DNA from 4 places in the Akkermansia massiliensis genome. Region 2 is predicted to be linked to each of the others. Evidence: riboswitches for the same ligand, from Rfam matches in the RefSeq annotation. Region 2 holds a riboswitch; each other region holds the start of a gene.
What was found. A riboswitch is a leader RNA that binds a small molecule or an ion and turns the genes downstream of it on or off. The one in region 2 is predicted to bind cobalamin.
Positions count from the first base shown of each region.

Region 1: another riboswitch for cobalamin. It lies ahead of M8N44_RS02580 (TonB-dependent receptor plug domain-containing protein); the one in region 2 lies ahead of M8N44_RS09885 (ribonucleoside triphosphate reductase).
Region 3: another riboswitch for cobalamin. It lies ahead of M8N44_RS06255 (sirohydrochlorin cobaltochelatase); the one in region 2 lies ahead of M8N44_RS09885 (ribonucleoside triphosphate reductase).
Region 4: another riboswitch for cobalamin. It lies ahead of M8N44_RS02540 (autotransporter domain-containing protein); the one in region 2 lies ahead of M8N44_RS09885 (ribonucleoside triphosphate reductase).

Region 1 is NZ_JAMGSI010000001.1:612,643-618,129, forward strand. It holds gene cobT (nicotinate-nucleotide--dimethylbenzimidazole phosphoribosyltransferase) at 1-295, opposite strand, end outside; gene cbiB (adenosylcobinamide-phosphate synthase CbiB) at 301-1,284, opposite strand; gene M8N44_RS02575 (cobyric acid synthase) at 1,288-3,864, opposite strand; cobalamin riboswitch at 4,208-4,347, shown strand; gene M8N44_RS02580 (TonB-dependent receptor plug domain-containing protein) at 4,383-5,487, shown strand, end outside.
Region 2 is NZ_JAMGSI010000002.1:517,230-522,716, reverse strand. It holds gene M8N44_RS09900 (aspartate:alanine exchanger family transporter) at 1-758, opposite strand, end outside; gene M8N44_RS09895 (anaerobic ribonucleoside-triphosphate reductase activating protein) at 770-1,486, opposite strand; gene nrdD (anaerobic ribonucleoside-triphosphate reductase) at 1,513-1,707, opposite strand; gene M8N44_RS09885 (ribonucleoside triphosphate reductase) at 1,757-3,853, opposite strand; cobalamin riboswitch at 4,006-4,179, opposite strand; gene M8N44_RS09880 (glycoside hydrolase family 88 protein) at 4,410-5,487, shown strand, end outside.
Region 3 is NZ_JAMGSI010000001.1:1,453,406-1,458,892, reverse strand. It holds gene cbiD (cobalt-precorrin-5B (C(1))-methyltransferase CbiD) at 1-610, opposite strand, end outside; gene M8N44_RS06270 (precorrin-8X methylmutase) at 644-1,306, opposite strand; gene M8N44_RS06265 (hypothetical protein) at 1,313-2,551, opposite strand; gene cobI (precorrin-2 C(20)-methyltransferase) at 2,548-3,255, opposite strand; gene M8N44_RS06255 (sirohydrochlorin cobaltochelatase) at 3,257-4,222, opposite strand; cobalamin riboswitch at 4,235-4,461, opposite strand; gene M8N44_RS06250 (TfoX/Sxy family protein) at 4,715-5,089, shown strand; gene M8N44_RS06245 (TlpA disulfide reductase family protein) at 5,132-5,487, opposite strand, start outside.
Region 4 is NZ_JAMGSI010000001.1:606,446-611,932, reverse strand. It holds gene cobT (nicotinate-nucleotide--dimethylbenzimidazole phosphoribosyltransferase) at 1-36, shown strand, start outside; gene cobS (adenosylcobinamide-GDP ribazoletransferase) at 56-796, shown strand; gene cbiR (cobamide remodeling phosphodiesterase CbiR) at 793-1,608, shown strand; gene M8N44_RS02550 (bifunctional adenosylcobinamide kinase/adenosylcobinamide-phosphate guanylyltransferase) at 1,583-2,170, shown strand; gene M8N44_RS02545 (acyltransferase family protein) at 2,178-3,188, opposite strand; cobalamin riboswitch at 3,333-3,480, shown strand; gene M8N44_RS02540 (autotransporter domain-containing protein) at 3,585-5,487, shown strand, end outside.

The DNA.
Region 1 (5,487 bases), on a different contig from region 2:
TGCGCGTGAAGGCGTTGATGGTGCCGCCGCCTTGAAGGAAATTGCGGGTCTGGATGTAAGTGACGTCCGTGGACGTCAGGCTGAGGCCGTGGTCGGCAATGTGGTGGTCCGCGGCGAAGAGGACCACGGCTTTGTCCTTCAGGCGCGGCGCGGGATTGCCGGTCATGGCGGCAATCTGGATGGCTACGGGTTCCAGCTTCCCCAGCGCGAGGGGGGGCTTGGCCAGTATTTTCTGATGTTCCAGGGCGGTTTTGGCGGCCTGTTCGTCCAGCGGGGGAATATGCAGTTTGTTCATGATGGTCAGAAGCGGGGAATGAAGAAAAGGATGAGGGAGAAGACCAGCGTGCCCGCGGCGGCGGTCATCCACATGAGGCGTATGGCCAGGGCCAGGTCACTGACGGCGGCTTCCGTGCGCCCGGTTCCTATCCACGGATAGTCCGCAGGAATCCCCTTGTAGGAGACCGGACCGCCGATGCGGAGGCCCAGCGCGCCCGCGAAGGCCGCCTCGCTCCAGGCGGAGTTTGGGCTGGCATGGGCGCGGCGGAAGGCCCAGCCCGTAGTGAGCGCCCTCCGGGCGGAGGTTCCCTTCACGAAGAGGGCCGCCAGGGAAATGCACGGCAGGATGAGGCGCGCGGGGATAAAGTTGAGCGCATCGTCCGTGCGGGCGGCAAAGGTGCCGAAGCGTCTGTACCGGTCGTTCTTTTTCCCCCACATGGCATCCAGAATATTGAAAACGCGGTGCGTCAGCGCGGCGAAGGCCGCGCCGAAAGGACCTCCTGCCAAACAGCCTGCTGTAGCCCAGAACAAGGTGGAAAAGACGCCGTCCGTCAGATTTTCCGCCACGCTTTCAATAGCCGCCCTGGCCATGCCGTGACGGTCCAGCCGTTCCGTGTCCCTCCCTACGATCATGGAAACGGCGTGCCGCGCCTCGCCGTCCTTCCCGCTGCGCAGGGCGTTCGCCACCCGCAGCGCATGTTCCGCCAGGCCGCGCGGGGCCATGCAGATGTAAATGACCAGAACGGCCGGAATCCAGGGAATCCACGGGGAGGGGAAGACGGAAAAGGGAAGGCAGAATACCGCGCAGGCAAGCCATGCGGCGGCGCAGGTTCCTAAAGCCGCCGCCGTTCCCGCCGTAAAAGTCCCTCCCCACAGCCGCCGTGCCAGGGTTTCCGCGCGGCGCGCGCACCAGCCGATCAGGCAGACGGGATGGAACCTGTTGGGCGGATCCCCCGCCAGAATATCCAGCAGAAGGGCCGCAGGCAGGATGAACGGGCACGGAAGCATGGGTCAGCGTTTCAGTTGAAGAATACGGTAGATGGCCTTGAGGTCCAGATGCTCCCGGACTACGTCCGCCAGGCGGTCCAGCGCGCCGTCCAGGTCATAGGAGGCGTGCAGGGATGGATTGGGGGACAAACCGGAATCCACTCTGACCATGTTGATGAACGCGCGGCGGAACTCGTCGCCGTCCAGCATGCCGTGCAGGTACGTGGCCCAGATTCGGCCTTTGCCGTAGCCGCAGGGGGAGCCGTCTTCCCGGAACATGATGGGGACGCTCGCTCCCTCATGGCGGGTGACGCCGTGGTGGATTTCATAGCCCGCCGCGGGAGGGGCCAGCGGCGTGCTTGCCCGGCGCACGTTGAGCAGGGTTTTGGCGGCGGCGAAAGTGGTGGAAAGCTCCAGCAGGCCAAGCCCCGGCGTCCGTTCCTCCGCGGATTCCATGTGCAGCGGGTCCAGAATGTCCGTTCCCAGCATTTGCAGGCCGCCGCAGACGCCCAGCATCCACTTTCCCTGTTCAGCGTGCCGGCGGATGGGTTCTTCCAGCCCTGCGGCGCGCAGTCCGGCCAGGTCCGCCGCCACGCTCTTGGTGCCGGGCAGGATGACCAGGTCCGGGTTCCCCCATTCCTCCCGTGTCCGCACCTGGCGGAGGCGAACGTCCGGCTCCGCCGCCAGCGGGGCGAAGTCCGTGAAGTTGGAGACGTGGGCGGGCATCACTACGGCCACGTCCAGGCAGTCCGCGTGCCTGGCTTGCTCGTCCTGTTCAAAGGGCAGAGCGGCCCGGTCCTCTTCCGGAATGCTGATGTTCCGTATCATCGGGATGACGCCCAGCACGGGCCTGCCCGTACGGTCCAGCATGTAGCTGTGCGCCGGGGCCAGCAGCTCCGGGTCTCCGCGGAACTTGTTGACCACAAAGCCCGCCAGCAGCTCTTTTTCCCAGGGGGCGAACGTCATCCACGTCCCCAGGAAGGAGGCGTACACGCCGCCCCGGTCAATGTCCCCGGTGAGCAGAACTTTGGCGCGCGCATAGCGGGCCATGTTCATGTTCACCACGTCTGCGGATTTCAGGTTGATTTCTCCGGGGCTTCCGGCCCCTTCCAGGCAGAGGACGTCATACTCGTCCGCCAGGGAATCGTACGCCCGGCGCACGTCCGGCCAGAAGCGCCTTTTGGCCGTAAAATATTCCCGCGCCTCCATGTGGCCTACGGCACGCCCCATCACGATCACCTGGGAGCCGGTGTTGGAATGGGGCTTGAGCAGGATGGGATTCATCCTGGCATCCGGGTCGATGCGGCAGGCCTGGGCCTGCACCATCTGGGCGCGGCCCATTTCCTCCCCCAGCGCGGTTACGCCGGAGTTGAGGGCCATGTTCTGCGCCTTGAACGGGGCCACCCGGTGGCCGTCCTGAAGAAAAATGCGGCACAGGGCCGCCGTGAGCACGCTTTTTCCAGCATCGGAGCAGGTGCCCTGAATCATCAGGGCCGGTTTGGGCAGTTTGCGGAGAATGGCGGGGCCGCCTCCCTTCAGCTCGGCCCGCAGGGCCTCTGCCAGCAGGGCGTGTTCTTCCGGCGTGCGGACGCCTGCACGGAACCAGCCGCCGTTTTCCAGCCCCGGATAATTGGAGCAGTCGCGCAGCGCGATGCCGTGGTTTTTCAGGAGCCGGGCGGCCAGGCCGGAAGGCGCCCCCGCCAGACGGAAGAGCAGGAAGTTGGCCCCGGACGGCAGCACGGCGGCGCCCGGCAGGGCAGAAAGCCTGCGGAACAGGTCTTCCCGGCGTTCCCGGTTCAGGGCGCGTTCCCCGTCCGCCCATGAAGGCGGCTGTTCCAGCACGGCCCGCGCCGCAGTCGCTGCAAAGGCGTTCACGTTCCACGCGGGCAGGGACTGCCTCAGCCGTTCCGCCAGTGGAGCGGCGCAGACGGAAAAGCCGCACCGGACGCCGGCGATGCCGTAAAATTTGGTCAGGGAACGCAGGACAACCAGGTTGGGCAGAAGGGCCGCGTCACGGAGAAGCGATTCCGTTCCGTCCGCGTAGTCAATGAAGGATTCGTCAATAATCCAGACGACTCCGGGGCGGTTCCGCACGGCCTGCCGCAGGGCCGGAACGTCCAGCAGCCCGCCGGATGGATTGCAGGGATTAGCCAGGAAAACGGCGCTTCCGTCTGCGGCCTGTTCCGCCGGCAGGAGGGAAGACGGAATGAAGGAATCCCGTTCCTCCGTCCGGATGGAAAGAACGTCCGTGCCGTGGCGCAGGCAGGCCAGCCTGTATTCGGAAAAAGCGGGTTCCGGAATGACGGCCCGTTTCAGTTCCAGCGCGCGCGGGAGGGCGTGAATCAGTTCGTTGGCTCCGTTGCCGAAGGTGAAGCAACCGGAAGGCAGCCCGTAATGAACCGCCGCCAGTTCCCGCAGCTCCGCCATGTCCGGGGAGGGGTAGGGAACGGCTGCATCCATGGCCTTCCACAGCGCGGAGGCAATGAACTCCGGCATTCCCTCCGGCCTCAGGTTGACGCTGAAATCCAGAATCTCCCGTTCGGGCCGTCCGGCGTCCGCCGCCAGGGATTTTAAATCCCCTCCGTGTGAAAAACTGTTCATGCCGTAGTAATTAAGACCGGCGTTCCAGGATGGCGCCTGTTCCGGAAAAAGGAAGGAAACGCCTTGAAGAAACGGTTTTTCCGGAAGTTGGGAACTCCTCTGAAAACGGAAATCCTTCCCCGCTGCGGGAAGGAGGGTGAAAGGCGTGTCATGGGCGCATCATGTCCTGTACGCGCCGGGGGTGACAAGACAAAAATGGAGAACTCCGGTTGGAAAAACGGGATGGCGCGCGGCGGCTGAAAAGAGGAAGCGTCCATAAAGCGGCGGAATGTTCAAAGAAAAATTTTTTTGGCTTGTCATACCGGTCTCTTTGGTATTTCATCCGTCTCATGAACCCTCATGGGAAGGGTTACAGACCTCAGGGACGCCCGTAGCCGGGCAGGAAATAGATTGGGGAATACCGGTGTGAATCCGGAGCGGTACCGCCACTGTAAGCGAGCCTGTCTCGCAAGCCAGAAGACCAGCCTGTGGGGTTGTCCAACTGTTCGGCGAGTTACCGAACGTAAGGCACCACAACCATGCTTTATACGAAGAAAGCCCTTCAGATGGGCGCTATTGCCGTTGGCCTTGCCGCATTCGCAGGCCAGTCCTCTCTTGCCGAGTCTGCTAAAAAAGAAGACTCCAAGCCCTCCGCCAGTTCGGAAACCATGCAGGTCATGCCGGAATTGACCATGGCGTCCCACTTTACGGGCGTGCCGTACAACCGGTCCGGGGTATCCGTTTCCATCATCAATCCGGAAGAATTCCAGAAAGCGGGCATTGAAACCCTGACAGGAGCCCTTTCCCAGACTCCCGGCGTCTTCACGCTGGACGGCGGCGGCACCTGGCAGCGCGGTTCCGTGAGCAACACCGTCATCCGCGGGATGAACAAGGAAACCTACACCCTGACCATGGTTGACGGCATGCGCATCAGTGATGTCAACATGTCCGGCAACAAGCTGCTGGGGATCACCAATCTCTTTACGGTGGACAATGTGGAAGTGGTGAAGGGCGCCCAGGGCGCCGTCTTCGGTTCCGGCGCCATTGGCGGCGTTGTCGCCATGGACACCCCGGAAGGGGAAGGCGATCCCGTGACCAGGATTTTTGCGGAAGCCGGTTCTTTCCATTCCTTCAACAGCTACGCGACTTCCTCAGGCAAGATCAAGAAGCTTTCCTACTTTGTGGGCGTGGGGTTTGAATCCACGGAAAACGATCCCACCATTTATCCGGCCATTTATGACAACCGGAAAGGCATGAACGACTTCCGCCAGTGGCAGGAAGCCGTGCGCCTGGGCTATGACGTCAATGACAAGGTGAAGGTGGGCTTTACCTACCGCCGCCTGGATTCCTACTTTGAATACCCCACGCCGTATGTGGATTACGACCAGTGGCCCGCCGTGACGGACCCCCACCTGTACAACACGGAAGACAAGAACCGCAGCAACCTGGTGACGGGGCGCGTGGATGCGGAAATTACCAAGCTGTGGTCCACCAGCTTCATGATCGGGCATTACAACATGGACTATTCCACGCATACGCCGGGCTTCGATTTCCAGCCCAACGTGATGTGCAACCGCCGCTTCCAGACGGAATGGCGCAATGCACTTACGTGGAACAAGGAATGGAAGACGGTCGCCGGCATGG
Region 2 (5,487 bases):
ATGGTGTCGCTGTTGCCCACGATGAGGACTTCCGTTCCCTCCCGGAACGTGTCTTCCGGCGTCAGCGGCATCAGCCTGTCGTTGCGCACCACGCGGGTGACCATGCAGTGCAGGCCGTCCAGCAGCTTGCAGTCCGCAATGTTCTGGCCGATCAGGTTGGGCTGCGTGACGCGGACCAAGCGTGAGATGATGCTGGCCTCCTGCTTGGAGTGCATGGCCTTGGCCTCCTTGTTCAGGTCAAAGTGCAGCAGGCGCGGGAGAAGCTGGACGAAGAGGACCACGCCCACCACGCCGAACGGGTAGGCAATGCCGTAGCCGATGCTGACGCCGCTTCCGGAGGCTCCCGGCAGGCTTTCCGTGGCTGCCGCCAGGGCCGGGGTGCTGGTGCACGCGCCGGCGAAGATGCCGGAGGAAATCCCCGCGGGAACATTGAACCAGATGCCGAAGAGGCAGGTGAAGAGGGCTGAAACGCCTACAATCACGGCGGACATGACCGCGAGCTTGCTTCCCTGCTTGGCGATGGCGGAGAAGAAGCGGTTGCCCGCGCTCAGGCCCACGCAGTACACAAAGAGCGCCAGGCCCAGCTGGCCCACGCCGTTGGGGATGGCCAGGCGGTAGTGGCCGGCGGCCAGCGCTACGAAGAGAACGCCGGAGAGGCCGAGGTTCAGGCCGTATATTTTAATGCTGCCGAGGGCGATGCCAAAGAAGATGATTCCGAAGAGAACCAGGGTGTTGTGGTTGAGCAGGATGTCGAACATGGTCGGCTGGGTCAGACTTTGCCCGGAGCGAACTCGAAGTTGCGGAAGTGGACGGGGATGGAGGCCGGCTCCAGCCTGGTCCGGTCAAACAACCGGCTCGGCGCGGGGAGAGAGTTGAGTGTTTGTTTGGTCAGGTAGAAATTTTGCACGAAGTAGTTGCCCCCATACCCGCGCTTTGTCAAGTCGCGTATGATGTTGTTGACGTGATCTTCCGTCAATAAATCGGGATGGACGGTGGTTCTGACTTCAAAGGCGGTTTGGGAGGCGATCAGGTAGTCCAGAGTTGCGGAAAAGGAGGGGAAAAGGTCGGGCCTGCCGGTGACGGCGCCGTATTGTTCGGGGGGCGCCTTGTAGTCCAGGGCGATGTAGTCGCAAAGCCCCTCTTCCACCAGCGCTTTCACCACGCCGGGCCTCGTGCCGTTGGTGTCTATTTTAATCGCGAAGCCTAGCTGCCGTATCTCGCGGCAGATGGGGATAAGGTCGGGACACAGCGTGCACTCGCCGCCGGACAGGACTACCCCGTCCAGAAATCCCACCCGATCTCTGAGGAAATCAAGGTAGTCCGTCCGGTCTCCGGCAGGAGAGCCCGTTCCTCTGACCAGGGAGACGTTGTAACAGTACTGACAAAACAAGTTACAGCCTCTCAGCCAGAAGATGCAGGCCACCTTGTTTGGAAAATCCAGCAAGGTGAGCGGCGTGATGTCCGCTATGCCCCGGCCCGTTCCCATTGACTTCGCATATGTTATTGGGAAAATTACCGCGGCTGTTCCGTTTGGGCGGAGCAGGAGCAGGGACGGTCCGGTTCCACGAAGTGGACGCGGTCGTGGAATTCGCCCTGTTTGCCGGCGTTAAAGGTTTCCACAGGGCGGTGATAGCCCATGACGCGCGTGTAAACGGTGCAGCGGGTACGGTCCTGTGCGTATTTGCTTAATATTTCCTGTTTGGTCATTGTCGTATTGATGGCTGGGTTTTGAAACGAGGCGGCTGGTTGAAAAGGGTTATTCATGCCTGTGGATGTGGAGCAGCTCTTCATCACAGAAGGGGCAGTACTGGTGCTCCCCGCGCAGGTAGCCGTGCTTGTCGCAGACGGAGAAGAGCGGGGTGACGGTCAGGTACGGCATGCGGAAGCGGGTCAGCACCTTGCGGACGATGTCCCGGCAGGCTTCCGGGGAGCTGATGGCTTCATTCATGTACATGTGGAAGACGGTTCCCCCCGTGTAGCAGCACTGGAGTTCGTCCTGGAGCTGGAGCGCACGGAACAGGTCGCTCGTGTGGTCCACGGGGAGCTGGGAGCTGTTCGTGTAGTAACGCTGCCCCACGGGCCCGGCCTGGAGGATGTCCGGATAGCGCTTCTGGTCCTCCCGGGCAAAGCGGTGGGTGGTGCCTTCCGCAGGGGTGGCTTCCAGGTTGTACAGGTTGCCGGTTTCCTCCTGGTACTCCTGCATGCGCAGGCGGATGAATTCCAGGATTTCCTCCGCAAAGGTCCTGCCTTCCTCGGAGGTGATGTCCATCGAGTCGTTGGAGAAGTTGCGCAGCAGTTCGTTCATGCCGTTGACCCCGATGGTGGAGAAGTGGTTGCGGAAGGTGGGCAGGTAGCGCCTGGTGTAGGGGTACAGGCCGCGGTCGTACATTTCCTGGACGAAGGTTCTTTTCTTTTCCAGGCAGGATTTGGCCAGGTCCAGCAGTTCCCCCAGCCGGGCGAACAGTGCTTCCCGGTTCTGCTTGAACAGGTAGCCCAGCCGGGCCAGGTTGATGGTCACCACGCCGATGGAGCCGGTCATTTCCGCGGAGCCGAAGAGGCCGCCGCCGCGCTTGAGCAGCTCCCGCAGGTCCAGCTGGAGGCGGCAGCACATGGAGCGCACGGCGTCCGGCTTGTAGGCCCGTTCGTCCGGCACGCGTTCCCCGTTTTCATTCACGGTGTACTGGCTGCCGATGAAGTTCTGGAAGTAGGAGGAGCCGATCTTGGCGGCGTTTTCAAACAGGAGCGGCACGTTTTCCCCTTCCCAGTCAAAGTCTTCCGTGATGTTGACGGTGGGGATGGGGAAGGTGAAGGGCTGCCCGGTGCTGTCCCCTTCCGTGAGCACCTCGTAAAAGGCCTTGTTGATCAGGTTCATTTCCTTCTGGAAATGCTTGTAGGTCAGCTCTGTCAGCTTGTTCACGCCGCGTTCCCGCGCCAGGGAGAGCAGGCCCGGGTCCTCCACCCCTTCAAAGAGGTGCTCCCCGCCGCTGAAGGGGGCCTGGTCCCGCAGGTCCCGCGGCACGGTCCAGTCGATCGTGACGTTGGTGAAGGGGGACTGCCCCCAGCGGGAGGGCACGTTCAGGTTGTAGACGAAGCTGCGGATGTCCTTCTTGATGCGCGTGAAATCCGCCTGGTCCTTGAAGGCGTAAGGCGCCAGGAAGGTGTCAAAGGAGCTGAAGGCCTGGGCTCCGGCCCATTCGCTTTGCAGAATGCCCAGAAAGTTGGCCATCTGGCCCAGTGCTTCCCGGAAGTGGCGCGGCGGCCTGCTGTTCACGCGGCTGCGCACGCCGTTGAATCCTTCGTTGAGCAGGTTGCGGAGGCTCCACCCGGCGCAGTACCCGGTCAGGCAGTCCAGGTCATGAATGTGGTAGTCCCCTTCCCGGTGGGCGGCCCCCTCCCGTGCGGAATAAACCTGGTCCAGCCAGTAGTTGGCAATCACCTTTCCCGCCGTGTTATTGATGAGGCCGGCGTTGGAATACGTGGTGTTGGAGTTGGCGGCGATGCGCCAGTCGCTCTGGCCGATGTATTCCTCCACCGTCTGCTTGCAGTCCACGTACGTGTTGCCGGAATAGAGGCCCCCGAGCTGTTCGCGCTGCATTTTGTGCAGGAAGCGGTAGGTGATGAAGGTCTTGGCCGTGTCAAAGTATCCGCAGCGGAACAGGGCGCGTTCTATCATGTCCTGGATTTCTTCCACATGCGCGCAGTCCTGATGGCTCAGCTTGGCTTCCACTTCTTCGTAAATGGAACGGTTGTAGGCGGTGCCGGAGCTGTGGAACGCGTTCTTGACGGCTTCCTCAATTTTGTAGCCCTGGTATTGTTCCTTTTTTCCGGAACGCTTGATGATGCTTGTTGCCATGGTGGGTGTCTCGCTTGGAAGGGATGATGACCGCTCATCCGCGAGCCTGGGCAAAAGCCTGGAAAAATCATAGGCAGGGGCCGCCGCATGCGTGCATTTTTAACAAGGGGCACGATGAGGACCTGTGCGTATGTTCATCCTGTCCGCGGGATGGGATACGGGGGCATCAGGTCGTCTTCTGGCTTCCGGTGCGACATGTGATGGGGACTTCCCGACTGCTGGCAGTCAGTGTCCGGTCCATCGTCTACCGGTTACAGCGGCGCGTCCGCGACGGATTTTCACCGTCTTCCGTTACCTGCGCTGAAACGCAATGAACCACAGAAAGAGAGCCCCCGCAAGGAAAATGTATAAATAATGTATTAAATATTTATAATGATACAATATGTTGTATATATGCTGCAGGGAATGGTTGATAACGCGGCATTCCCTTCCGTCATGGCACCATATGTGCCCTTGCCTCCCCTTTCCGGGGACCGGGGGAAAACGGGACAGGCCGAAAAGGGAAGATTCATTCCTCACGGAGAAATTTCAGCGCGGCTTTTTCCGTACCAGTCAAATGAATTTCTTTTCCTTTTCAAAAAACGGATGGCGTAAATCCTTCCTGCTGCTGGTTCTTCCCGCGCTTTCTGCGGGGAGCCCCGCTTCCGGCGCTCCCGCGGACTGGAATGAAAAGACCATCCGGGATAATCTCCGCCTGGTGGCGAAATGGCAGGCGGAGCATCCCAGAAAACGCTCGCCGCTGCACTGGACCTACGGCGCCTTTTATTCCGGCCTGGTGCAGTATGGCCTGGCCGTCCCGGAAGGGCCGGGATTGCCGCTGCTGAGGAAAACAGGAGGGGAACAGGAATGGAGAACCCTGAAACGGCATTACCATGCGGACGATCACGCCGTGGGCCACGCCTGGATGGAGATGGCGATGGAAGACGGAAATACCGCTGCGGCGGAGAAAATACGCGCCGTGCTGGACGGGGTGATGAACCGGCCCTCCTCCGCTTCCCTCCAGTTCGGGACTCCCGGCTGCCAGGACCGCTGGAGCTGGTCGGACGCCCTGTTCATGTCCCCTCCCGTGTTCGTGAAGCTGGCGGCCTATACCGGAGACCGCCGGTATCTGGAATTCATGGACAGGGAATACAAGCTCACCTGCGACTATCTTTTTGACCGGAAGGAAGGGCTGTTTTTCCGTGATTCCCGTTACTTCACCATTCCGGCGGCTAATGGGAAAAAGATGTTCTGGAGCCGGGGCAACGGCTGGGTGATTGCCGGACTGCCGCTTATTCTTCAGGACATGCCCGCGGACTGGCCTTCCCGCCCCTTTTATGAGGATCTGCTCAAGCGTATGGCGGCATCCCTGAAAAAATGCCAGTCGCCCGACGGTTCCTGGCACGCCAGCCTGCTGGACCCGGAAGAGCCCCCCTTGAAGGAGATGAGCGGCACCCTCTTTATCATGTACGGGATGCTGTGGGGGGTGAACCAGGGGTATCTGGATGCGGATGAATATCTTCCCGTCATCCGCAGGGCGTGGAAGGCCGCCTGTGATTCCGTCAACGCGGAAGGCGCGCTGGGCTGGGTGCAGCCCATTGCCGACAAGCCGGGCCATTATTCCGGGGAGGATACGGAAGCATACGGCGCGGGCG
Region 3 (5,487 bases), on a different contig from region 2:
CGCAGATGCGGATGGTGGCGATGTAGGCTTCATGGCTGTACGGGCGAACGATGCCGCTGGTGCCCAGAATGGAGATGCCCCCCACCACGCCAAGCAGGGGATTGAGCGTTTTCCCGGCGAGCTTTTCCCCGTCCCGCACGGAAATTTCCGCCAGCCAGCACCCTTCCCGCATGCCGGCGCGTGCCAGATTGTCCGTAATCATGCGCCGCGGTCCGTGGTTGATGGCCCATTTGTGCTGCTCGCAGTCCAGGCCCGGCAGCGTGCACAGGCCTATGCCTCCGCCGGAGCGCAGGATGAGGAGGGCCCGGCCAATGGGCAGGAGATAATCTTCCCGGGCGGCCTGCTCCGGCACGGCTGCGCTTACGCGCGCTTCCAGCACGGCTCCATGGGTGCAGTCCGGGTCGTCCCCTCCGTCCTTGACGATGCGGGCGAACCCCGGCGCGCAGTCTGCCAGCGGAAGCGTTCTCGTCTCCCCGTCCGGGAAAAGCAGGGGAAGCGGTCCGTTGATTTCTTCCCCGTTCAGCGTTTTCCATGCGGCCGTGATGGCGGCGGCGGCATTGGCTCCTGTGGAAAATCCTTTCCGGAGCGGCTGGCGGAGGGGGGCGGACATGGATGGGGGACGGCTTTTTGGAATGCGGAAAACTTAGGAGGCGGGCAGGTTTTCCAGAATGGCGTGCAGGGTGGTCACGGCCAGGGCGCTCCCGCCGCGCCGCCCGTCCAGGACAATCTGCGGGACGGGGCACGTCCCGGTCAGCAGCTTGGATTCCACGACGTTGACGAAGCCCACCGGCATGCCTACGATCAGGGCGGGCCTGATGCCTTCCTCCAGCGCGTACCGGGCGATGCGGGCCAGGGAAAGGGGAGCGTTCCCGATGAGGACGATGGCTCCGTCCAGGATGGGGCGCGCTTTTTCCGCGGCGCAGATGGCGCGCGTCCTGCCTGTGGATTTGGCCTGTTCCGCAATGTCGGCATCGGAAATATGGCAGTGGATGTCCTCCCGTGCGTAGCCGGGATGGGCGCGCCTCAGCCGTTCCACGGAAAGTCCGGCGCGGATCATGTTGGAATCGCAAAAGATGGGGCAGTGCCTGCGGAGCGCCTCCAGGGCGGAGGGAATGGGATCATGGCGGAACGCCAGCCCCTCGCCGATGGAAAGGTCCGCCGTGGTGTGGATGAGCCGCCGCATGACCTTCCATTCGGCAGGCGGCAGCTCTTCCCAGCCGTGGAACTCTCGTTCAATGGCGGCAAAGCTTTCCGCCTCAATGGCGGCGGGGGGCATGTCCCAGCGGATGTTAAATTCAGAGGTCATGAGAAGTCAGTGGGTATAGTGGATGAAAAGTCCCGTCAGGGCAATAAGAAGGATGGCCCCGATCATGCGGGAAAGCTGCATGACCACCACGATGGTCAGGGCATCCCGCGTGGGGAAGATGCCCATGGCGGAGGGAAGGTTGCGCCGCAGGGCGCGGATGGGGTTGCCGATGGCGCTGGCTACCAGCATGGCCAGCAGAATCTGGGAGGAGGTGACCATGCCGTGGCTGCGGAGGTTGGCGGCCACCCCTGCGGCCTGGACCAGGCCGCCCATCTGCGCGGCGACGATGCTCATGAGCTCCGCGGGAAAAATGCGGTTCACCCAGTCTGGCACATGTTCCTCCCACCAGGAAAACAGGCCGTTTTTCATCAGCCATTCCACGCCGATCATCAGGGGGACCGTCAGGCAGAGCATCCGGAAAACAAGCGCCAGCACCCGCAGGCACGTCTGGCGCAGGGATGTGCGCCATTCCGGGGAGGCGTGCTCCGCGGCGGCCACGGCGCCGGCATTCCCGGAATCCGGCACGGCGGCGGGGCTCTTCCTGCGGTGGAGGAACAGCACGGCCGCTATGAACAGGAAGCCGAAGCCCATCTGCCACCCGAAGTAGCAGATGGCGGGCAGCCCCACCGCGCCGATGACCGGATACGCCACCCGCAGGGAGTGGGAGACGTAGGAAAGGTAGCTGTTCACCATGCCGCCCGCAATCAGGTTGGAATGAGTAATTTTGCCTTTTGCGTGGCTGCTCACCAGCATGCCGTTGGCGGCGGCATTGGAATAAAGCGCCGTGGGGATGGACAGGCTGATGATTTCCGGCAGGTGGGCCCAGCGGGCCAGTCCGCCGAACAGCTTGCCCAGGGCAAGATGCCAGCGGAAGATTTCAGCAATGCCGCCGATGAAGGCCGCCACGGCCACCAGGCCGATCAGGCTGCCAATCTGGGGAAGGCGCGCCAGAATTTTTCCCGCGCCTGTCTCCGGAACCTGGGTGTTCCGGGAATGATGGCTCTTTTTGGGCGGCGGGGCAGGGCTGGAAGCGGCGGCTTCCGTCTTTTCCCCTCCCGCCTGCGTTTCCCGGGTGGATTCCCCGGCAGGCTTCATGGCTGTGCGGGCTTTTCCCGATCCCCCGGCGCCCATGCCGGCGGGCATGTGGACCACCATGACTCCGGAGGCTGCCAGGGCCAGCGCCAGCCAGAGCCAGCGGAGGGGCCGGCGCCAGGGATAGGTGCGGGAGTGCCTGGTGCGGTTCATGCCTTCTTGACGAACATCAGGGAAAGGTATTCTTCCGGCCTTGCGTCAATGACGTCGATGTCGTCCGTAATAAACTCGTCGGGCATGCCGAGCCTTTCCCCGTAAATGACGCGGATGTCCTTTTCCCGCCGGATGCGCTCCATCAGGCGCGCGCGGCTGCGGTAGGTCTTCATGAGAACGGTGGTGGTTCCGGGCGGGAACTCCAGGGAATCCGCCATCTCCGGCTTGAAGGCGGGAATGACCCGGAGCCGTTCCCCGTTTTCCACCAGTATTTGGCGGCTGCGGGCCGCCAGGGTGCAGAAGGAGGTGACGCCCGGCACCACTTCCGCGTGCAGGCCGGGATTCCGGCTGAGCAGGAGGCTCAGAATATAGCCGAAGGTGCTGTAGGTCATGGCGTCTCCCAGCGTGGCAAAGGCGCAGTCCAGGCCGCGGGAAAGAACTCCCTCAATAATGGCCGTATTCTTTTCAATCTGCTCCTGCCTGGTTCTCGCGTCGCGGGACATGCTGAAAACCAGCTTGCGGAACTCCGCCTTCACGCCGCCCACGGAACGCACCACCGCTTCGGAAATGCTGAAATCGCTGTTGGGTCCGGTCACCGTAAACACCACGTCCACGGAGCGGAAGACGTTGACGGCCTTGAGCGTGAGGTATTCCGGATTTCCGGGGCCGATGCCCACCCCGTAGAACTTTCCAGGGCTGGCCATGTCAATGCGCTTGTTTGGGGGTCATGAGGTCGTCCTCCGTGGTCCGGGCATGGCGGGAGAAAACGGCGCGGATGCCCGGGTTTTCCCCCAGCCCACGCAGGTGGGTCTTGACGGTGAAGCCCTCCTTCCTGAGCATGGAAGCCCAGGAATCCTCCTCATCCCCGCCCAGGTCGTTCTTGGCGTGGTCTCCGGCCACCAGCATGAAGGGGGCCAGCCAGACGGTCTTGGCGCCGGACTTTTTAAGCTGTTCCAGAATGGGGGCCACCCCCCGCGTTCCTTCCACGGTGGCGAAAAACGCCAGGCTGTCGCGGTCGTTCAGCTCGCGGGCGAAGTCGGAAAGCACCATGTCGCAGCGTCCTTCCTGCTGGCCGTGCCCCATGAGCAGGATGGCTTCATCCTTCTTCCGTTCCGCGGGGAAATGCTCCAGAAGGGCCGTGATGGCCTCGTTCCTGTCCCGTTCGCTTTCCAGCAGGGGGCGGCCGATGAACACGTGGTCAAAGCTGTCCGGATGGCGCGCCAGGAAACTGACGATCTGCCTCTCCATCCGGGAAAACTCCTCGCCGGGGGCGATGTGAAGGGACTGGACGCGCAATGTGCGTATGCCTTTGCGGGCCATCTGTTCCAGATTTTCCTCCACGGAGGGAACGGGGGTTCCGCGTCCGGCAAGCTTCCTGCGGATAATGCTTGAAGTATAGCTCCACTTCAGGCGGTCCGGGGCATAATGGGCCAGCATGTCCTTCTCCAGCTCCTTGTAGGAGACGGTAGCGTCCTGGTGGCTGGTCCCGAAGGCCACGAGAAGAAGCCCTTCCTGCCGTGACGGCGCCGCCTGTTCCGCCGGGGCGGGGGACGCTTCCGCCCTGCATGGGGCGGCGGAAAGCACAGGCAGGGAAAACAGGGTGAGTCCTGCAAGAAAAACGGAGGAAAGGGGCAGGAATGCCCCCGGTACGTAAGAGGATGCTTCAATCATGCGTTGATAAGGTATGGTGAACCGGAGCAAGGATATTCGGACTCCGGGTCTCCAACCTCCCCCTCGCCTTCACCCTCCGGAATGGGAGGACTGGCTGACCGGAACGCTGGCGGAAAAGCGTTCCTTGAGGGTTTGTAACCCGATACCGCAGCGCGACTGTTTCCGGTTCTCACGGAATTCCCCGTTGCTTCGGCGTGTTTAATGGCGTTTTTAGCCGTCACTGTCAATGTTTATTAGAACGCCGCCGAATTTCCGGAGACTGGGAAAAAATGTGCGTGGACGGGTAAAAACCGCCTTTTGGCCGTTCCTGCGCCTGCTCTTGGAAAAAATGCAGGTTCCGGATGCGGAAGCGGTGGAAGACGGGGCATTCCGGGGTGCAGAAATCCCGGCGGAAAAGAGAGGGAGGAAGCGCCCCATTCCGTACCGTGCCGGGGCTTTCCAATCCGGTAGGCCGCAGGCCGGAGTTTGCTGCTTGCAGAAGGCGGGGCAGGTATGAGAACATGGAGCATGGCTTCTTCCCCGGATGTTGTAGAATATATCTGTTTCCAGCTCCGGCATGCCGGGGACATTTCCTTCAAAAAAATGTTTGGGGAATACGGCCTGTACTGTGACCGGAAATATTTCGGCCTGGTATGTGACAACCAATTATTTGTCAAAATCACGGAGCCGGGCCTGAAGCTGCTTCCGCAGCAGGAGCAGGGCAGTCCCTATCCCGGCGCCAGGCCGCATTTCCTGATGACGGAACTGGATGATGACCGGGCTCTCTCCTCCTTTGTCCGGGCAACCTGTTCCGTTCTCTCCGCTCCGGATGTCTTATCCGGGAAGAAGAAAAAAGCTTCCGGAGAAAAAAGAAACAGGCGTCCGTAAACGCCTGTTTGTTCCGGATGAAATGCCGTTCGGCTGAAAGGCTTATTTATCTTCCGGAGCCTCTGGCACAGCCAGGGAAGAAAGGCTCTTTTTCAGATTGCCCGCAACGGTCTGCGTGGCTTCATTATCGGACTCCGCGAATTTGTCCACGGCCTGCGTCAGGGATTTGAGGTCGGATTCAGAAACCTTTCTCCCTTTCGCCTTGCGCTGTTCCAGGGCGGAAATCTTCTTGTTGAGGTCGGCCAGCTTCGGCAGGTCCTTGTTCGCCTTCAGAGTCGCCAGCGGTTCGTCGAACTCCTTGACGGAGGGGACCGCCGTCTTGAGGCGCGTGATGGCCGTCACCGCTTCCAGCGGGTTGGACTGGATCTGGGCCTGCACCATGTCCTTGGCGTCTCCCA
Region 4 (5,487 bases), on a different contig from region 2:
ACCCTGCCGGAACTGGACATCACCGTTCCGCGCTAACTCCTCCTTTCCCTGCGCCATGGCCGTCATTACCACCATCCGCTCCGCCTTCGGCTTCCTGACCCGGCTGCCCGTAGGCCCGTGGCCGCTGCAAAACGACCTGAACGGCATCTCCGCATGGCTCCCGCTGGTCGGTCTCGTCGTGGGAGGGCTGGCAGGCGGCCTGACCTGGGCGGCCACCCTGCTCTTCCCCTCGCTGGTCTGCGGCGTCATCGGCTGCGCCTGCTGGGTAGCCATCACGGGCGGCCTGCATCTGGACGGAGTGGCGGACTGCGGGGACGGACTGCCCGTGGAAGTGCCGAGGGAACGCAGGCTGGAAATCATGAAAGACTCCCGCCTGGGCACCTTCGGCGGCACGGCCCTGTTCTTTAACCTGGCCTTCAAGGGCGCCGCGCTGGCGGCGCTGGCGGCCTGCGGTTCATGGGAGCTGCTGCTCACGGCGTGCGCGCTGGCCGGGCTGCTGGCCCGCAGCCAGATCTTCATCGCCATGCGCTTTCCGGGCGCGCGCCCCGGCGGCATGGGGGAAGCCTTCAAGCAAGGGACGCGCCCCGTCCACGACCTGATAGCCGCCGCCGTCACCCTGGCTGCCTGCGCGCTGGCAGGATGGCACGGGCTGTACGCCCTGCTCACGGCCCTGGCCGGTTCCACGGCCCTGCTCCTGTATGCCCGCCGCCGCCTGGGAGGCGTCACCGGGGACGTGTTCGGCTGCACCGTGGAATGCACGGAATGGCTCGTCCTGCTCACCTTCTGCACCTTATGAAAACTCCGCACAAATGCCGCGTTCCGGGCCTCAACATCGGCTGCACCTCCTTCATCATCCCGGACTACTACGTCCCCGCCATCAGGGAATGCGTCCATTACGCGGATGACATCGCCCTGCTCCTGCTGGAAGCCGGAGAGCACGGGGAGGGACTCATTACCCCGGCGGAAATCCGGGAGCTGGCCGGAATCGCCGCGGACGCCGGGGTCAAGTGGAACGTCCACCTGCCCACGGACGGCGGCTTCGCCACGGAGGAATCAGGGCGCCGCTACACGGAAAACATCATCCGCGCCATTGACCTGACCCGGGAACTGGAGCCCCACACGTGGGTCATGCACGTGGTTACGGACCACATTCCCGGCCCGGACATGCGCCCCCATCTTACGGAGCGTGAAACGGAACGCATCCTCCGCAGCCTGGAGCAAATCACGCCCCATCTGCCCGCTCCGGAATGCCTGGCCCTGGAAAACCTGGAACGCCACCCGACCGACTACCTGGACAAGCTGGTCTCCGCCACGCCCCATTCCCGCTGCTTTGACATAGGCCATGTCTGGAAGGAAGGCCTGCGGCCGGAAGAACTGCTGCCGCTCTGGCTGCCGGACATACGCATGTGCCACCTGCACGGGCTGGAAAAACGGGACCACAAATCCCTGCACCACATGGCCGCCGCCACGCTGGACGCCATCCTCCACCCCATGTGGGACATCCGTTTCTCCCCCCTCATCACTCTGGAAGTCTTCAGCCTGGACGACTTTCTGAACTCCCACCAGGCCATGCTGGAATCCCATGAACGCTACATCTCCAAACACTGACGCCAATCCCGCACGCATGACGCTCGTCCTGGGCGGCATCAGAAGCGGCAAAAGCCAATACGCCGAACAGATAGCCGCCGGATTCGGGAAAAAAATCCTGTACGTCGCCACGGCGGAGGTGTGGCCCGGAGCCGGATCCATGGAATACCGCGTGCGCAAGCACCGGGAACGGCGCCCGGCAAGCTGGCTTACGCTGGAATGCCCCCGCCATGTGGCCGCCGCCGTCCGGGAATCCGGCCTGCTGGATCAGGTGGACGGCGTCATTCTGGAATGCGTAACCCTGCTCACCTCCAATACCCTGTACGCCCAGAAGGACCCTACGGACTACGAACCATTCCAGGAAGCGCTGATTGAGGAAATAGAGGCCTTGAAGGAACTTATCCCCCAATCCCCCGTGCCCTGGGTTCTGGTCTCCTCTGAAACCGGCATGGGCATCAGCCAGGCGGACGCGGAAACGCGCCACTACTGCGACGGGCTTGGCATCGCCAACCAGCTTCTAGCCAAAAGCGCGGACGAAGTTTACTTCATGGTTGCGGGGCTTCCCGTAACCGTAAAAAAATAGCAGACGGTCAATTCTTCAGCGCAATATACTTCAACACTGCCGGACACATCCGCGCCAGTAAAAAGTACAGTCCGCTCAGAGCCAGAAAAACAAGGGGTACGGCCATTCCCCATATCCAGAAGCTTCCCCTTGGAAAACCGAGCCTGAGCATGCCCTCATAAACCAGGGCATGCGCGGCATATACAAAAAAGACGGAGGGAGCCAAACGGGCGCAGAAAGAGGAGATTCCCGGAAAATACCGCATCATCAAGAAGGCGCAGGATGCCAGCCACAGCACGCCCATGCACAAGGATAACGCAGACTCCTGAACGGTGCTGTACATTTCCCATATAAAAATAACGGGAAACACCATCAGCACGTACAGCCACGCTTTACCGACTGCATTCTTCAACTCTTCAAGGGAATAACGGCACAAAAACATGCCAAGGGCAAATGCTCCAAAACCCCTGGGATGGATAACGCAGAAAACCTTGTCCATGTATTCGAAGGACAAGTAAAGGGAATTGCTCGTACTGAAAAGCACCAGGGAGGCCATGGACAGAATGAGCAGACAGGCCCGCGGCATCCGGAATAACGCTCCTGAAACCAGCACAAACACCATTAAATCCCGCAAAAACCATAAAACAGTTCCCAAAGGAGGGCGCCCTATTCCCAGACCGATCATCCATTTTACAATGTCCGCGGGAAACCCGAACAAGGCCATGGAAACGAAAATCCAAAACAAATAGGCACACAGAATCAGAAACGCTTTTCTCCAGTTAAGCCAGGGCACCGGGGCCGGGCTGCCCCCATACTTCCGGGCCAGGAAGTAACCCGCCGCCATGAAAAAGAAAAATACGCCCGCACGTGTTGCATACACAGTGAAGCCATGAGAAGCGGGAGTATGCTGGATCATGATAAGCAACATGGCCAGCACACGGATAATATCTACCCACGGGTCACGGCACTTCTCCGTCAGTTTCCTTCCCCGGACGATGCCCGGCGCATGTGAAGGAGAGTTCGTTAACGCTTCATACATATGCCAAATACAATAACGAACATCCGGGGCGCCATGATAGCATGGCCGTCCTTCATGGCAATACGAAACAGGGAGCCAAACGCAAGAAAAAGTTCCAATTGACAGGGTCCGGAGGATATGTTAGGCATGCCATGCCTCCCTCACCAACCGGAGGCGCTTCCGGGAAGCCCGTGGTACGGGCAGGAAATAGATGGGGAATCCGGTGTGAATCCGGAGCGGTACCGCCACTGTATATTGCACGGCTTAAAAACCTGCAATGAGCCAGATCGCCAGCCCCGAAGTATTTTATGAACCGCCGGCGAGTATTCCGGCATTCAGACCATACACATGCATTCATCCAACACGCTCCGCTTGAACGGAGCAGACTATGATGGTCCGGCCTCCTTGAAGTCCGGAATGTTCAACACTCCTGAAAAAACACCGTGCCACGCCAGGCACCGGATGCAGGCTGTGGCTATGACCCTGGCCTGCCTCGGCATGCTGGGAACGGTCCATGCCCAGGATACTGCCAGGGAAGACCTGGCCGGCGCTTATGACGCCACTGTAGCCAGAACCGCCTCAGATGCGGCCCTGGGAACGGTCTCCGCCACATTCAACGTGACAGGCTCCAGCAACGTGCGCGGAATCTGGGGAAAATCAGGCACCCTCAGCATTGGCGCGATTGCCGGGGATGCCGTATTCAACGTCTCCTCCACGGCAAACAACGCCTTCGGCATTGACACCTCCTCCGGAGTCAATGTGGACATCGGCACCCTAGCAGGAACATTCAACATCTCCGCAGCCAGAACGAATGCCACCGGCATCCGGAGCTACGGGAAAATACTCTCCATCGGAACGATCACGGAAGACGCCCTCATCTCCATCACGGCCAATTTCTCCTCCAATGGCATTTACGCCTATCAGGGGCGCCTGGACATTGGAACGATGGCCGGCAAAATCTCCGTGGACCTGGGAACAGGAAACTATGCGAGGGGACTGTATGCCTACGGAAATACCATGGACTACCAGGGCCCGCGCTACAAGGACGTCAACATCGGCACCTTTTCCTCCACCGGCAGCATTTCCGCGGCGACGGCCGGCGGCTACGGAGCCAGAGGCATCCAGTCCAACTACGGGCAGGTGAACATTACCCGGCTGGACGGTCAAATCACCGCAGCCTCCGGCTCCAATGATGAAAGCGAGGACTTTTCCGCCATCGGCATTGAAGCCAGGGAAAACATCACGCTGGGCGACATGGGAGCAACGGGAAGCGTTACCGCCACGACCAACGGCATGGACGCCTACGGCCTCTTCGCCGGAGAAGAAGGGGGTTACCAGACCCATTCCAATATTACCATCGGCAATGTGGGCGGCTCCATCCGGGCGGAAGCCATGGCCGGAACGGCCGCCGGGGCACGTTCCACGGGCTCCCTGTCCGTGGGAAACATCAGCGGTTTCATCTCCGCCTCCTCCACGGGAGCTGCGGAAGCCTACGGGCTGCTGGCGGAATTCTCCCTGACCACCGGCACTATCAACGGAACCGTCAGAGCGGCAACTGCCGGCAGCACGGCGGCGGCCCTGATGGGAGGAGCCGGCATCACGACGACCATCGGTTCCACCGGCGTCATTGAAGCAACGGCGACGGGGGACGAAGCAACGGGGTATGCCCTGTACAGCGGGTCCAATACGGGTTCCGGCTTCTCCACGGAAAACACGGCGGACAACGTCACCGTCCACGCCGGAGCTTCCATCAGCGGCATCTGGGAACTGGGCGGCTCCGGAGCGGAAGGCTCCGTGGATACCATTACGCTGCTGTCCGGAACGGACGCCGCTCCGGGACTGTTTGACTATACGGTGAGGACAACCGTCAACACCAGCAAGTCCGATACGGCCACCCACCATTCCTCCGTCACGCTCAACGTGGGCAGTGCGGACAACGAAGCGAACTGGACCATCTCCACGGAAAAAACTGCCGGCCTGTTCAACCGGGTCAACGTGGGCCACGGCTCTGCCGTCACCTTGACCGGGAACTCCCAGATACTCCGTGACGGGGCCGTCGTCAACAACCAGGGCTCCATCTCCGGCAGCGGCACGCTCACCATTGCGGAAGGCATGACGCTGCTCAACGGGACCCTGGTGCAGAATGCGGCGGGAACGGCCCTGGAAGTGGGCTTTGACGGCCTGAACGTAACTCTGGACCTGGCGCAAAACGCCACGGTAGGCGCCACGGTGCTCAACGCCACGGATTCCGCCTGGGTCGTCACGCTGGACCAGATCAAGAACGGCATCACCGCCATGTACGGAGCCAGGGTGGACAACT